DNA from 2 places in the Microbacterium sp. CIAB417 genome. Region 1 is predicted to be linked to the other one. Evidence: riboswitches for the same ligand, from Rfam matches in the RefSeq annotation. Region 1 holds a riboswitch; the other holds the start of a gene.
What was found. Region 1 has a riboswitch for ZMP and ZTP ahead of glyA (serine hydroxymethyltransferase). Riboswitches for the same ligand answer to the same signal wherever they lie in the genome.

Region 1 (4,161 bases):
TTCGCTGTTCCGCAGGGCGACCGCGAAGTCGGCCGCGGATCGCACCAGGGCGGGCGAGAAGACCGTGCAGTACGTGCTCGTCTATCTCGTCGAGCTCATCGTCTGGGCGCTCACCGTGTGGCTGAGCGGAGTCAGCATCGCCGGCTTCTTCTGGGGGTACGTGCTGCCGCCCCTGCTGCTACTCCTCGGCTGGGTGATCTACGACCGCATCGACGACAGCCTGCACCGCAAAGCCGGCGAGGTGTACGACCGGGTCACCGGCGGACGCCGGAGCACCTCGGAGACCGCTGCGCCTCCGGCACCGACGCAGACGACGCCGGAGGCCCGCCGCGAGGCCGAGGACGGGCTCACCCCCGAGCAGCGCCGGATGCTCGACGAGCTCTAGCCCGGACTCGAAACGCCGGCCCGGACTCGCCGGCCTCACACGCCGAAACCCACCTCGCTCGTTGAGCGACGAGCGGAGCGAGGAGTCGAAACGCGGTCACTGATGATCGACGACGACCGCCTTTCGGCTCACGGAGACCTGCGCGGAGCGAGCGATGCGAGTCGAACCGCGGCTCAACGATCGAAGGTGAGACGCTCCGCGGCCTCCACGACGTTCGTCATGAGAAGCGCGACGGTCATGGGGCCGACGCCGCCCGGGTTCGGAGACAGGAAGCCTGCGACCTCGGCCACGTCCGGATGCACATCCCCATGGACGCGGGTCTTGCCGGTCTCGGCATCCGTCTCGCGCGTGACGCCCACGTCCAGGACGGCGGCGCCCGGCTTGACGTCGTGGGCGCGGATGAGGTGCTTCACCCCCGCGCCCGCGACGATCACGTCCGCCTGACGCAGGTAGGGCGACATGTCCGGCGTCCCCGTGTGCACCTGCGTCACGGTGGCGTTGATGTCGCGACGCGTCAGCAGCAGTCCCATCGGACGTCCGATCGTCACTCCGCGCCCCACGACGACGACGTGCTTGCCCTTGAGGTCGTAGTCGTTGCGCAGCAGCAGCTCGATCACCCCGCGCGGAGTGCACGGCAGGGGCGTGGTGATCGGGGCGTTGACATTGAGCACCAGACGCCCGAGGTTCGTCGGGTGCAGCCCGTCGGCGTCCTTGGCCGGGTCGATGCGCTCCAGGATCGCGTCGGTGTCCAGGTGCTTCGGCAGCGGCAGTTGCACGATGTAGCCGTGGCAGGACGGATCGGCGTTGAGTTCGTCGATCAGCGCCTCGACCTGTTCCTGCGTGGCGTCGGCCGGCAGTTCGCGCTGGATCGAGTTCATCCCGATCGCCTCGGACTGCCGGTGCTTCATCCCGACGTACAACTGGGACGCCGGATCCGCCCCCACGAGCACCGTGGCGATGCCGGGGATCACGCCCCGAGCGCGCAGCGCCGCGACGCGCTCCGCGAGCTCCGCCTTGATCTCGGCCGAGGCGGCCTTGCCGTCCAGGACGACAGCGGTCACTGGGTCAGCCCCGGGTAGAGCGGGAAGGCCGCAGCGAGCGCGTCGACGCGCGCCTTCAGTGCGGCCACGTCGGCACCGGGCAGCAGCGCGAGCGCGATGATGTCCGCGACCTCGGTGAACTCGGCGTCCCCGAATCCGCGCGTGGCGAGCGCCGGCGTGCCGATGCGCAGGCCCGACGTCACCATCGGCGGACGCGGATCGTTCGGGACCGCATTCCGGTTGACGGTGATGTGGATGTCGTGCAGCAGGTCCTCGGCCTGCTTGCCGTCGATCTCGGCATCGCGCAGGTCGACGAGGACGAGATGCACGTCGGTGCCGCCGGAGCGGACCCGGATGCCGGCGTCCTGCACGTCCTGGCGGCCGAGACGCTCGGCGAGGAGGGCGGCGCCGCGGACCGTGCGCTCCTGACGCTCGCGGAACTCCGGCGTGCCGGCGATCTTGAACGCCGTGGCCTTCGCCGCGATCACGTGCATGAGCGGTCCGCCCTGCTGACCCGGGAACACCGCGGAGTTGATCTTCTTGGCCAGGTCGGCGTCGTTGGTGAGGATGAAACCGGAGCGCGGGCCGCCGATCGTCTTGTGCACCGTGGAGGACACGACGTGCGCGTGCGGCACGGGCGAGGGGTGCACGCCCGCGGCGACCAGACCGGCGAAGTGCGCCATGTCGACCCACAGGTACGCGCCCACCTCGTCGGCGATCTCGCGGAAGGCCGCGAAGTCGAGCTGACGCGGGTACGCCGACCAGCCGGCGATGATGACCTTCGGCTTGTGCTCGAGGGCGAGGCGCCGCACCTCGTCCATGTCCACGAGCGAGGTCTCAGGGTCGACGCCGTAGGCGACGATGTCGTACAGCCGCCCGGAGAAGTTGATCTTCATGCCGTGCGTGAGATGACCGCCGTGGTCGAGCGAGAGGCCGAGAAGCGTGTCGCCAGGGCGGGCGATCGCGTGCAGCACGGCGGCGTTGGCCGTGGCGCCGGAGTGCGGCTGGACGTTGGCGAACTCGGCGCCGAACAGATCCTTCGCGCGCTGGATCGCGAGTTCCTCCGCGACGTCCACCTCTTCGCAGCCGCCGTAGTAGCGGCGCCCGGGGTAGCCCTCGGCGTACTTGTTCGTGAGCACGGACCCCTGCGACTGCAGGACCGAGACGGGGACGAAGTTCTCGGAAGCGATCATCTCGAGATAACCGCGCTGGCGGTTCAGCTCCCGCTCGAGGACCTCGGCGATCTCCGGGTCGACTTCGGACAGCGGGGCGTTGAAGTACGGGTCGGTCATGGCTGCTCCTGATCTCACGGCGGAAGGGATTTCCTATCGGCCCAGGCGCGCGGTCGATTTCCATGAGAAGTCGCTCCCCGGTGGTACCCCACCCAGACGCCAGTCGCGACGTCTCGAGCATAGCGGATCGGATCGGTCCGGATGCTTGGATGTCGTCACGGTCACCGGTACGTTTTGTTCATGGTCCTTACTCTTGTCCCCCAGCCCGCGTCCGTGACCGAGGGCTCCGGAACGCTCGTGCTCTCCCCCGCCACGCGCATCGTCATCGTCGACGGCGCGGATGCCGCGGCATCCGTCCTCTCCGATGTGCTCGCCGCGCGCACCGGCCTGCGGCCGGATGTCGTCACGGACCCGCCGTCCGACGGCGACCTCGTCCTCCGCCGCACCGACGACGACGGCGAGTCGTACCGCCTCGAGATCGGCGCCCGCGTCGAGATCACCGGATCGGATGCCGGGCTGTTCTACGGCGTCCAGACCCTTCGTCAGCTGCTGCGCGTGAAGGACGGCGTCTGGTCGATCGCACGCGCCTCTATCGTCGACGCCCCGCGCTACGCGTACCGGGGCGTCATGCTCGACGTCGCCAGGACGTTCTTCGACGTCGCGACCGTCAAGGCGTTCATCGACCGCGCGTCATCGCTGAAGTTCAACCACCTGCACCTGCACCTCACCGACGATCAAGGCTGGCGCCTGCACATCGACAGCCGCCCGCTGCTGACGGAGAAGGCTGCGGGGACCTCCACGCTCGGTCGCCCTGGCGGCTTCTACACCAAGGACGACTTCCGCGAGATCGTCGGATACGCGGCCGCCCACCACATGGTCGTGGTCCCGGAGATCGACCTCCCAGGGCACACGCACGCGATCGGTCTGGCCTACCCGGATGTCGTCGAGGCTCCGGTCATGAACGACATGCTCCTGGCGCAGTCCGAGTCCCTGGGCCAGCCGCTCCCCGTGGCCGGTGAGCCCTACCTCGGCTGGGGAGTCGGACACTCCTCCGTGCGCATCCACGAGGACGCGACCTGGGAGTTCCTGCGCGACGTGCTCTCGGAAGTGGCGGAGATCGCCCCCGGCCCGTACCTGCACGTCGGCGGAGACGAGTGCCTGGGCACGCCCGCAGCCGATTTCGACGCATTCATCGAACGCGTCACGGCCCTCACCGCCGAGCTCGGGAAGACGCCGGTGGCCTGGCACGAGGCGGGATCCGCGCAGGTCGCCGAGGGCACCGTCGGCCAGTTCTGGGGAAGCAGCACGCCCACCGCGGAGCACGCCGAGCACACCCGCCGGTTCGCCGAGCGCGGCGGCCGCGTCATCCTGTCGCCGTCCACCCGCGCATATCTGGACATGAAGTACACCGCGGACTTCCCGCTGGGACTCACCTGGGCGGCGATCATCGACCTCGAGAGCGCCTACTCCTGGGAGCCGGAGGAGATCGTCCCCGGACTCGATG
Region 2 (4,161 bases), on a different contig from region 1:
TCGACCTGCTCGTTCGCCTGCGTGCGACGGCGAAGTCCGTACTCGCGCGCGACCGCACCCAGCGCCCGGAACGTCTCCTCACCATCGGAGTGCACGCCCGCGGGCCCCACCGCGAGCTGCAGCATGCCGTCGGCGCGCACCCCGCCCGCATCCGGCGTGAGGAAGTGGGCGGCGATGGCGCGCGCGCTCGCCTCCGCCGCCTCCGGAGCGTCTCGGGCCGAGCCCCGCACGAAGACGAGCCTGGCGCCCAGCTCGGCGGCCGCATCCGCCACCGATCGGGCGATCGCGACCGTGTCGTCGACGGGATGCGGCGAGCGCGCCGGGTCCGGCCAGTTCAGCTGGTGATCCGCCACCGTCGTCACCCCGCTCAACAGCGACTCCGCGATGCCCGCGGCCGCCGTGGCCCCGGTGAGGGACGCGTCGATGCCGGCGTCGGCGTAGGCGGCCGCCATCGCCGGCAGCCAGTCCCGCATCGGCACGCCGCGGGTTGCGGGCAGCGTGCGGAAGCCGGTCTGCAGGAGATGGTGGTGCGCATTGATCAGTCCCGGCGTCACGACGCAGCCCGACACATCGAGCTGCTCGCCCATCGCCTCGGCCGGCGCGGATGCCGACACCACTCCGCCGTCGAGCACGAGGTCGCCCTCCCGCTCGGTCTGACGATCGACGAGGATGCGGCGTGCGCCGCGCAGGGTGAGCATGGCCCGATCGTCTCAGTCCGAGATCACCGGCAGGTTACCGCGGGCGCGCGTGCACAGCTCCGCCACGAACCGCTCCTGGACCGTCTCCATCCGCCGGAGCCCGCAGCATCGGCTGAGTTGCGTCGCGACTGAGCTGTGCCGTGGCGGGTCAGAGCCCCGCCGCGCGCTCCGCGGCCTCGACGACGTTCGTCAGCAGCAGGGCCACCGTCATCGGGCCCACGCCGCCGGGGTTCGGTGACACGTACCCGGCGACCTCCACGACGTCGGGGTGCACATCGCCGTAGACGATGCTCTTGCCCGTCTCCGGATGCGTCTCGCGCGTGACGCCGACATCCAGCACCGCCACCCCCGCGCGCAGGTGCTCGGCGCGCACGAGGTGCTTGACGCCGGCGGCCGCGACGACGACGTCCGCCTGCGCGAGGTGGAACGGGAGATCCGCCGTGCCGGTGTGGGTGAGGGTCACGGTCGCGTTGATGTCGCGGCGCGTCAGCAGGAGCCCGATCGAGCGGCCGATGGTGACGCCACGACCGACGACGACGACGTGCTTGCCCGCCAGGTCGTAGCCGTTGCGCTGCAGCAGCTCGATCACACCGCGCGGCGTGCACGGCAGCGGCGAGGTGATCGGCGTGTTCACGTTCAGCACCAGGCGGCCGAGGTTGGTCGGGTGCAGGCCGTCCGCATCCTTGTCGGGGTCGATCCGTTCGAGGATGCGATCCGTGTCGAGGTGCTTCGGCAGCGGCAGCTGCACGATGTAGCCGTGGCAGGTCGGGTCGGCGTTGAGCTCGTCGATCAACGCTTCGACGTCTTCCTGCGTGGCATCCGCGGGAAGCTCACGCTGGATCGAGTTCATCCCGATCGCGACGGACTGCTTGTGCTTCATTCCCACGTACAGCTGCGAGGCGGGGTCCGCCCCCACCAGCACCGTGGCGATGCCGGGAACCACTCCCCGCTCGGCGAGCGCCGCCACGCGCGCGGCGAGCTCTTCCTTGATCGCGGCCGCGGTGCGGACGCCGTCGAGTGTGATCGCGGTCATTATCGTCTCCTCTTCGAGCCCGCCCCGAACACGCGCCGGCCTGCGCGAGGAGCGCAGCGTCGCGACCGAGGGTACTCAATCACTATGCACGTAGGGATACGGATGCGGCAACACCCGGTGCTGCCGCATCCGTTCCGATCACTGCTGCAGGTCGGGGTACAGCGGGAACGCGGCGGTCAGCGCGGCGACGCGCGTGCGCAGCGCCGCGACGTCGGCGCCGGGAAGCAGCGCGAGCGCGATGATGTCGGCGACCTCGGTGAACTCGGCGTCGCCGAAACCGCGGGTCGCGAGCGCCGGCGTGCCGATGCGCAGACCCGAGGTGACCATCGGCGGACGCGGGTCGTTGGGCACCGCGTTGCGGTTGACCGTGATGTGGATCTCGTGCAGGAGGTCTTCGGCCTGCTTGCCGTCGATGGCCGCCTCGCGGAGATCGACGAGAACCAGGTGCACGTCGGTGCCGCCCGAGCGCACCGCGATGCCCGCATCCTTCACGTCCTGCTGCGCGAGCCGGTCGGCGAGGATCGCCGCGCCGCGGACCGTGCGCTCCTGGCGCTCCTTGAACTCGGGGGTCGCCGCGAGCTTGAACGCGGTCGCCTTGGCGGCGATCACGTGCATGAGCGGACCGCCCTGCTGGCCCGGGAAGACCGCGGTGTTGATCTTCTTCGCGAGATCCTCGTCGTTCGTGAGGATGAAGCCCGAGCGGGGGCCACCGATCGTCTTGTGCACGGTCGAGGAGACGACGTGCGCGTACGGAACGGGGTTCGGGTGCACACCCGCGGCGACGAGGCCGGCGAAGTGCGCCATGTCCACCCAGAGGTACGCACCGACCTCGTCGGCGATCTCGCGGAAGCGCGCGAAGTCGAGCTGGCGCGGGTACGCGGACCAGCCGGCGATGATGACCTTCGGCTTGTGCTCGACGGCGAGGCGGTGCACCTCGTCCATGTCGATGACACTGGTCTCGGGGTCGACGCCGTAGGCGACGATGTTGTAGAGCCGGCCGGAGAAGTTGATCTTCATGCCGTGCGTGAGGTGACCGCCCTGGTCGAGCGAGAGGCCCAGCAGCGTGTCGCCGGGACGGGCGATCGCGTGCAGCACCGCCGCGTTGGCGGAGGCACCGGAGTGCGGCTGCACGTTCGCGAAGCCGGCACCGAAGAGGGACTTGGCGCGGGCGATCGCGAGCTCCTCGGCGACGTCCACCTCTTCGCAGCCGCCGTAGTAGCGGCGGCCGGGGTAGCCCTCGGCGTACTTGTTGGTGAGCACGGAGCCCTGCGACTGCAGCACCGAGACGGGCACGAAGTTCTCGGACGCGATCATCTCGAGGTAGCCGCGCTGACGCTCGAGTTCGCGCTCGAGCACCTGGGCGATCTCGGGGTCGACCTCTGCGAGGGGGGCGTTGAAGTACGGGTCGGTCATGACTCTCCCTGACGACGGTTTCGGACAGATGGGTTCCGTATCGGCCCAGGCGTACGGCCGAATACCGTGTCGGTCGCTCCCCGGTGGTCATCCACCTCAACGCCAGTCGCGACGGCATCGAGCATACCGGACGTGGACGCGAGGCACACCTGAACGCCCGGCACCGCCGCGGCGAACACGTGGTGCACCGGAGGCGGGTTTGTTAAGGTTCCTTACATGTCAACCGGCCTGGTTCCGCGACCGGCGTCCGTCGCCCTCGGCGACGGCGCGTTCGCGGTCACGGAGGCGCTCTCCATCGCCGGTGAGGCGGGTGCGGTCGCTCTCCTGACCGGACGACTGCGCCGCCGCACGGGACTGTCGCCGGTCACCGCCTCGGACGGCGCCGTCCGCCTGCGCATCGACGGCGAGGGTGCGGCGGAGTCGTACCGGCTTCGGATCGATGCGGACGCGGTGGAGCTCACCGCATCCGATGCCGCCGGCCTGCAGCACGGCGTGCACACGCTGCTGCAGTTGCTGGCACCGACCCGGCAGGGTTGGGTGTGGCCGGCCGTGGTGATCGACGACGCACCGCGGTTCGTCCACCGCGGGCTGATGCTCGACGTCGCCCGGCACTTCTTCGCCGTCGACGTCGTCGAGCGCCTCCTCGATCGGATGGCGGAGCTCAAGCTCAACGTGCTGCACCTGCACCTCAGCGACGACCAGGGGTGGCGACTCGCGCTCGATTCGCGACCGCGGCTGGCCGAGCACGCCTCGGATTCGGCGGCCCTGGGCGATGCGGGCGGCTGCTACTCGCGCGCCGATTGGCAGCGGATCCTGGATGCGGCGGCCTCGCGTCACATCACGGTGATCCCCGAGTTCGACGTGCCGGGACACACGCACGCCGTGGGGCTCGCGTACCCCGAGATCGCGCACGTTCCCGTCGTCAGCGCCGAGCTGGAGGAGACGGCCGCGCAGTTCGGCGGCGGTCTGCCCGTCGCGGGGCAGGCGTACACCGGCTTCGGCGTCGGCTTCTCGTCG

Region 2: linked by a shared signal. The riboswitch ahead of glyA (serine hydroxymethyltransferase) and the one ahead of glyA (serine hydroxymethyltransferase) in region 1 are both predicted to bind ZMP and ZTP.

What each region holds. Positions count from the first base shown of each region.
Region 1 is NZ_JAHZUT010000006.1:218,961-223,121, reverse strand. It holds gene KYX17_RS24630 (hypothetical protein) at 1-385, shown strand, start outside; gene KYX17_RS24625 (bifunctional methylenetetrahydrofolate dehydrogenase/methenyltetrahydrofolate cyclohydrolase) at 559-1,446, opposite strand; gene glyA (serine hydroxymethyltransferase) at 1,443-2,717, opposite strand; ZMP/ZTP riboswitch at 2,750-2,834, opposite strand; gene KYX17_RS24615 (beta-N-acetylhexosaminidase) at 2,898-4,161, shown strand, end outside.
Region 2 is NZ_JAHZUT010000002.1:792,363-796,523, reverse strand. It holds gene KYX17_RS10380 (amidohydrolase family protein) at 1-698, opposite strand, end outside; gene KYX17_RS10375 (bifunctional methylenetetrahydrofolate dehydrogenase/methenyltetrahydrofolate cyclohydrolase) at 847-1,731, opposite strand; gene glyA (serine hydroxymethyltransferase) at 1,870-3,144, opposite strand; ZMP/ZTP riboswitch at 3,181-3,264, opposite strand; gene KYX17_RS10365 (family 20 glycosylhydrolase) at 3,361-4,161, shown strand, end outside.